DNA from 2 places in the Bacillus nitratireducens genome. Region 2 is predicted to be linked to the other one. Evidence: riboswitches for the same ligand, from Rfam matches in the RefSeq annotation. Region 2 holds a riboswitch; the other holds the start of a gene.
What was found. A riboswitch is a leader RNA that binds a small molecule or an ion and turns the genes downstream of it on or off. The one in region 2 is predicted to bind magnesium.

Region 1 (4,063 bases), on a different contig from region 2:
CAATGAATTTGCGCTAATTGTAATGAAATATTTAAGTTCTCTAAATCACTTTCAATTTTTGTACGCTGTGCTTTCGTTAATGACGCTACATTTTCTAGTACAGCTGATACTGTTCCGTGTTCTTGAATAAGCTTATATGCTGTTTTTTCACCGATACCTTTTACACCTGGATAATTATCACTCGTATCCCCCATGAAAGCTTTCGCATGGACAATTTGCCACGGTTCTACGCCTTTCTCTTCCATGATTTTCTCTGGTGTGTAATACTCGTAATTGCCAATTCCTTTACGCAGAAGCATAACTGTAACGTTCTTATCAACAAGTTGAAGTAAATCTGTATCACCAGTTAAAATATAAACTTCAGCCTCATTACAATATTGCTTTGCAAGCGTACCAATACAATCATCAGCTTCATAGCCTTTCATTCCGATGACTGGAATTGATAATTTAGCAGTCATTTCTTGCACTAAATCAAATTGTGGAATTAATTCTTCTGGCGGTGCTGCACGATTTGCTTTATAATTCGAGAACGATTCTGTTCTAAATGTCGTACTTCCCATATCCCAGCACGTTACAATGTGTGTTGGCTCAATTGCTTGTGTTGCCGTTAATAAATGCTTCATATAACCATGAATCCCATTCGTTGGGGTACCATCTTGTCTCTTCATAAATTGTCCGTAGACACTTGTTGCGTAAAAAGCACGAAATAATAGTGCCATACCATCAACTAATAATACTTTTTTCATAATACCTCTCCTACTAACAAAAAATAATAACCTCACGTTATCACATAAGGTTATATATAGATTACCATTCTACGTTTTTGTTCAACTTTGTCTATTATACATTGTTTTTTTATATTTAGCATCATTAACAAATTAGGACGTTCTACCACAACAAGTATGAAGTATTCCTGAATACGTATTTTTACCTGTCGAAACAACTACAGCTTTTGCAGTTCCGCCAACAATATACGTACCTTTGAAACATACATTTTCAAGTTCAAGTGGATTATAGTCTTTCATCCGTTTTAATGGAATAAATCGTTTACGTTCTAGATGATAGCAGCTTTCAAATTTCTCAATACTAGCATCGTTTCCTGTCAGCATAGATTCATTCACTAATAAATCATTTGCATAAATAATACGTACATCTGCTGGTACTGTATCGCCCTCTGAAAGAAAAATCATATCCCCAGGTACAAGCTCTTGTACTGGTAGCTTCATCATTTTCAATTCATTGTTTAGCCCTGGTAGGCTAGATGCTTCTACTCTAGAAACAGTAACTGTTTCACATTGTAATTCATCACTCACATTTTGTTTTGACAGACCTGGGATCATTTCACTTAGCTTCATCATTACTTCCGCAATACGTGCTCTTTTTGAAGTTAATTCATTTCGCCCGTATACTTGAATACGTTTTTGTGCCTCTTTCATAGATAGCCCGTCTCTTGTTGTTTTAAAATACGCAAATACAGATTTTACATCTCTTGTTGCGATTTCAATTAATAAATCTTTATTCTTTTGAAGCATTGTTTGTTCTTTCATTGCTTTTTTACTTAATTTATAAGTAGTGTTACCCACACTTTTATTTACATATAACATATTATCGTCTCCTCCTTTAAACATAGGAAGAAACGCTTTGTTTCTCAATTTATCCACTTTAGCGTGAAAGTGTCTAGCGCTGAAATACTTGAATAAACGCTACATTATGATAAATATAAAGGGAGGAACAAGTCGTTTCCTGCCTACATCATACATTTTTGATTTGAAGCATATGGGTAACGGAACCGAGTCAGAATTTGACATGCTCCTCACCTCCTCATTTATTTTTTAGTTATAATCTATACTATGAAATTATTCATAGCTTTGTAACAAAAAAAGACCCTTACTCATAAGAGAGCAAAGGTCATTGCATACACAAATAAGCGATTCCTAATATAATTAGAAATCTACAGACCTCTCCCTCGTCGAGTTTTAGCACTGTATAGCATAGGTTCATTACCAGCTACGTTAAGAAAAACCTTAATTCGATCATTCCTGTTGACCCATTGGCGTCTCTCGACATTTTTGGGCAGTAGCATTTCTCTATACAGGAGCCTCACCTAACAGAGACTTATTTTAATTACATAGAAAATGTTACTCTTATTTAAAATAGATGTCAACACTTTGTATGGAAACTTTTCCTTATTACGACAACTACCTCTAGTAGAGTACACTAATACGCATTCGACTACATAAAGTGAAACTTTAACCAGTTGGGGGGTTTGTTCATCCCCCACTGATTATTAGCCCTCACTAATCGGACTTTTACGGGCAGTTAATCTCCCAAATAACTTCTTTGTTCCAGCTGAATTTTGAGGTAAAAGTTTTACTGCCCACAAATATCGGGATAAATTACTTGAACACATATCGCAAAAAATTAGCACATAAAAAATAAAATCCTTACGTTAAAACGTAAGGATTTTAATATGTTACACAACCAGCAATTACAACTCCGATTGAAAGTGATAAAAACATAAGGAATAGACCGACTGCTTGATTATCTTCTTCAAGGCTTTTATTAATGTTAAAACGTGGTGTAAGCCATTCTGCTAAATAAAATACAACAATCTGTGCTAATATCCCAACTGCTCCCCACGAGACCATATCCAAAAGTGAAATAGAATTAGCAGCTGTTGAATATAAAACGATAGCTAGCCCAAGTACTCTTCCTCCAAGTACATAGCTTACCGCTTTGTTTCCTTGAGCCATTAACTTGAACTCTTTCACTTTCGTTGTTACTTCCATAAGAAAAAGGCCGATACATAGTAGTGCAAGTGATACTCCTAAATATAGTAAAAAATTAATCATTTATTTCCCTCCCTTTTTAATACCTACCGGTAAATAATACGATTCATTCCCTGTAATTTTTCCTCCAGCACGTATTCCGATACCGCTCGCTTTTCCAGCAATTAAAAACGCCCCAAATACATATGAGAGCTCTTCAATCCCTTTTTCAGTTTCAAGAACAACTACTGGAAGCTCTGTATATTCTTGAAATATCGGTAGTGACGTTTTATATGTTTCATGCACATTTCGAATTATAATACTTTCGTCTTTATCACGAATCGTAATCGTATCCCCTTCCCTACCAAACGAAGGTTTTTGAACGAAAGAATTCTTTTCCAAAAATAAATCCGGCTCTAAATATGTAGGTAGCATGTATTCTTTAATCCACTGTTGTTCCTCACTTGTGTAAAATAACCCCTCTTCTGCTAATCCCCAAATAAGACATTGAATTGATTTAGGCTGAAGTAAAAAAGCCGATACAGGATTTATAATAAAAAGCTTTCCTTCTTTCACAAGTTGCAAAAGTTCCACTCCTACCAAATCCCCTGTTTCCGGATCTCGATCTTCAATCAAATCTTCAATCGGATATGTTTGACGATACAAAACATCGATTCGTACACCATCTCCATCTACTAAAGCATCATCAGTAATTCTAAGCTCTGACATTGGCATCACTTTATTTTCAACTTGACATAACTGACTCAAATACATAGTCGTATTCCAATCTTCTATATGTTCATGATGAGATGTAAAAACGACATTTGGAGTCTCTATCCCTTTTGTCGCTTCCATTACAGCCTTTGTAATACCAGAAGACAGTAAACGCTCTTCATTTGCATTTGGATTATCATAGCCTAACTCTTCACAAACTTCCCCATTCATTTGAAAGCATTCTACAATAAAAGTTGGTGTATCACTATTAAACTCAAGCATTTTAATACAATTATCATCTGTTAAGGCAAAATCAAATCGTGAAATAACAGATTCCGGATACAGTCCTTTCATCCTAATAAAAGGCAAGCTTGTAGGTGGAAAACCAAATTCTAACAGCTGCTCGTCAGATAAACTCCGAAAAATTCTAGCAGTCTTAAAAAATATTTCCCCCATTCGTTCAGTCGCTACTTGCAACTGTTTCATAGTTTGCTCTGTTATTGGAAAAACATGAAACAAACTATACTCACTTTCATATAAATCCGACCAAAAATTCGGATATTTCGAATAAAACTCTTTTC
Region 2 (4,063 bases):
TGCATTCGGAATTTCATTCCAGATGTAAAATTCTAATCATAATAACAAGACGTCTCCAAAGTAAACTTTTATGTAAAGGTTTACTTTGGAACGGCTTAAGAAAAAGGCTATGTTAAAGGAAAAGGTTGATTTATCGTAAAGTGGTATGATGACTCCTGCCCTACCTCTAATAAATTATCTGAATTCATTTTACAAATATATGCAACAGAACATATATTCGTGTTATAATTTGATTGAGTAGTTTAACCATATAAATTTGATAAACAGTAAAGAAGATTTTAATCATAAAATAAGATTTTTGAAGAATGTTCTTTTGAAGTACGGTATGACTAATGATTCAACTCTTGCTATAAAGTTACAAATTAATCATAAACAATAAGTTTCCTGTACGAAATTTCATATATTTTATAACGTTTCTTCGAACTAATTGTATATAAATTTTATATCTTTTAAGTTGAATTTCAAATTTACAATAAAGTAGAATTACATTTCTCTAAAAAGAATTTATTATGATTCGAATCGAAAGTTAGTTGACAAATATTAAATTCTGGTTTAAATTTTGAAGTAATTCAATAATCTTTGTTAGGTGAGGCTCCTGTATAGAGAAACGCTGCTGCCCAAAAATGTCGAGAGACGCCAATGGGTCAACAGGAACGGTCGGATTAAGGCCCTTTTTAATGTAGCTGGTTATAAAAACCTATGCTATACAGTGCTAAAACTCAACGAGGGAGTGGTATACGATTTGATAGAAAGGCACCTCTGGGATTTTTGCAGAGCTGTCTTAATAATCATTTATTTGTATTGTAAAAAACCTTTACTCCTTTTTGAGTAAAGGTTTTTTTGTTTAATGTTATTTATTTTTATCTTGTCTATATTCAAAAAGGAGGTAGTTCTAAATAATAAATTGATTGCAATGTAACTATTAATGCTCTAATAAAAATTTTAGACAGATAAAATAGCACAAAACCACTCATGAAACTCTAGAGTCTCCCTTAGCAATATAAGGAGGAGTTAACATGAAGAAATTATTAAATGAATTACTTGTAACCCAAAATAATTTGGATGCAGAGAAAGTTTTACGTCATCCGTCGTATGATGTTGCGCAAGAAGTAAAACGGTTTTCAATTGAAGATCAAGTCATATTACTAGATAAGATTCCTGTATTAAAAAGCTCAAAAATCCTTCAACATTTGAGTACAGAAGAAAAATATAATATCTTAATTCACTTATCTGAAAACAAAGCTAAAAAGTTACTAGATTTACAACCGATTGATGAAACAGTAGATCTACTTCTAGCGGTTCATCCGGAAAAACAAGCTAAATTAATGGCGTATTTAAATAAAATTACAAAACATAATGTAAAAAAATTAATGGCTTTCAAACCTGAAACGGCAGGAAGTCTTGTCACAAGTGATTTTGTTGCAGTTAGAGGGAATTGGTCAGTAAAAATGACATTGAAGTACATTAGGGAGCATTCAGAAAATGTAGAATCAATATCTTATATCTATGTTCTTGATAGTCATGGTTATCTTAGGGGAATCGTTTCCATACATGAGTTATTACTAGCAGCAGATGAAGAGATATTATCTACTATCATGATTCAAGAGGTAATTTCAGTACACGCTGAAGTTGATCAGCAAGAAGTTGTAAAAAAGCTACTGAATTATAATTTAGCAGCATTACCCGTAACAACAGCGAAAAATGAAATGATTGGTATTATAACATTTGATGACGTAATGAATGTTATGGAAGCAGAAGCTACAGAAGATATCCAAAAGTTAGGCGGAAGTGAACCGTTAAATCAATCTTACTTTGAATCTAGTATTTGGAGCATTTTCTTCAAACGTCTACCATGGTTATTGCTTCTTTTTGTTGCTGAAGCATATACAGGTACAGTACTAAAGTATTTTGAAGACGAAATTGAAACAGTAGTTGCCTTAGCTTTCTTTGTACCGTTATTAGTAGGTACTGGAGGAAATACAGGAACACAGGTTGTAGCAACAATTACTCGTGCAATCGGTATTGGAGAGGTGAAATTTAAAGACATTTTCCGTGTAATAAAAAAGGAATTTGCAATTGGCATGCTTCTCGGACTTGCACTTGGGGTAGCTGGGCTCACTCGTGCTTATATGTTAGGAGTTGGAACAGAAGTTGCACAAGTTGTAGCAATCACTTTATTATTTATTGTTATTTGGGCTTCTCTTGTCGCAGCTATTTTACCTTTGATACTAAGAAAATTAAAATTAGATCCTGCAGTCGTATCTGGTCCATTTATTACAACATTTGTTGACGGAACAGGATTAGTAATTTATTTCATGGTTGCAAAAACGTTATTAAATTTGTAAATATACACTGAAATAAATACGAAATGTAGAATAAGTATTTTGCTTTGCTTGCAAAGACATAGTGGGGAACTCGGGAATGAGGGAAACAAACACTTTTGTCTTTAGGAAAATAATATCTTAAAGGATTCATTGAATGTAATTAATGCCGGAGGAAAAACCTATGAAACATCTAAGAAAAATCTTCAAACGAATTTTGCTTCTTTTTTCTATTTTCATGCTTATTGGCATAGGAATATTATTTGGTACTAACTATGGCCGAGATCTTCGTGTAACAATTGCTGGAAGTATACTAACTTCTCAGCATCCACAATATGCGAAATATACATTCCTATCCCAAAAGGAACTAGATAAACTGCAAGATAGAATTAATCATCCAAAATGGTCAAATAGTGATGAGGCTATTTATAAAAAAATAGCAGGAAAAAGATTAGAAGAATTAAAAAATCAGCCATTAAAAATTGATGTAGAAACGATTAAAAGTAACAAAGATAGTCGCTTTCTTTTCGAAGGAAAATTAATCACTATTAGTAACCCTTTCAATGTTAAACTTGTTAGCCATCAAGGGACACAGGGTGATCAAAGAGGAGAAAAAATTAGCGTAATGGCAAAACGTAATAATGCACTTGTTGCTGTGAATGCAAGTGGGTTTGCTGATGAAACAGGAAGGGGAGGAGGAAATGTTGCAACTGGAATAGTAATAGAAAATGGGGAAGCTATTGATACAAATATGGATAGAAATACCCCTACAATTATTACAGGTTTAACAAAGTTTGGACAAATGATAACTGGAAATTATTCTACCCAACAACTCTTAGATAAACAAGTCGTTTCCGCAGCAGGATTTATGCCACAGTTAATTGTAAATGGAGAAAAAATGATCACAGAAGGAGACGGCGGTTGGGGTTCTGCTCCGCGAAGTATTATGGCCCAAAAAGAGGACGGCACATTAATGTTTCTTGTGATAGACGGTAGGCAGACACATAGCATAGGAGCTACGTTAAAAGAGTGTCAAGATATTCTATATGAAAAAGGAGCAATAAATGCAATGGCTATGGATGGAGGGTCTTCTGCTACACTATATTTAGGAGGGAAGGTTATCAATTCACCTTCTACATTATCCCATGAAGATCGTTATTTACCGAATGCTTGGGTAGTAACAGCAAATCCGAAACAAAAAATAAAAATGACAATAGATGGGGAAAAAGTAAATCCCGAAACCTTCTATAAATTTGATACAAATATTACTTCACATTAAGTAGAAATCAAAGGCGAAAGTAATATGAAATGTTTTTATATACCGATTAACGTATAATTTAAATTATGTATTTTTTACATAATAAAATTATATTTAAAGTGGAATATATATAACTAAGGAAAAGGTTTATATTAGGGAAAAGAATAAGAGTTCAGCAATGCAAAATTGCTAAACTCTTATTCTTTATTTTTTCCTATTCGTCCTAAACTATCTTTAATAGTTGTTTCTCCAAGTTGAGTGTATAACAAAGCCGTATCTTGACTGGTATGCCCAAGTTGCTGCATCACTTGTAACGAGTCTTTTTCTTCCATATATAATTTATTTGCTAATGTATGTCTTAATTTATGAGGAGACATTCTTTTTCCGTATGCCCTAGTATATTTTTCTACTATATCTTGGATAGCCCTAACTGAAAGCGGCTGTGCAGTATGTTTATATTTCGATAAGAACACATTTTTTAGTT

Region 1: linked by a shared signal. The riboswitch ahead of Q3V31_RS03360 (P-type ATPase actuator domain-containing protein) and the one ahead of mgtE (magnesium transporter) in region 2 are both predicted to bind magnesium.

Annotation. Positions count from the first base shown of each region.
Region 1 is NZ_JAUMJO010000001.1:645,070-649,132, forward strand. Features, by position in the region: gene Q3V31_RS03355 (5'-3' exonuclease) at 1-746, opposite strand, end outside; gene Q3V31_RS03360 (P-type ATPase actuator domain-containing protein) at 879-1,604, opposite strand; M-box (ykoK) riboswitch at 1,956-2,119, opposite strand; gene Q3V31_RS03365 (DUF350 domain-containing protein) at 2,466-2,852, opposite strand; gene Q3V31_RS03370 (glutathionylspermidine synthase family protein) at 2,853-4,063, opposite strand, start outside.
Region 2 is NZ_JAUMJO010000010.1:64,981-69,043, reverse strand. Features, by position in the region: M-box (ykoK) riboswitch at 572-739, shown strand; gene mgtE (magnesium transporter) at 1,017-2,345, shown strand; gene Q3V31_RS26650 (phosphodiester glycosidase family protein) at 2,506-3,600, shown strand; gene xerS (tyrosine recombinase XerS) at 3,777-4,063, opposite strand, start outside.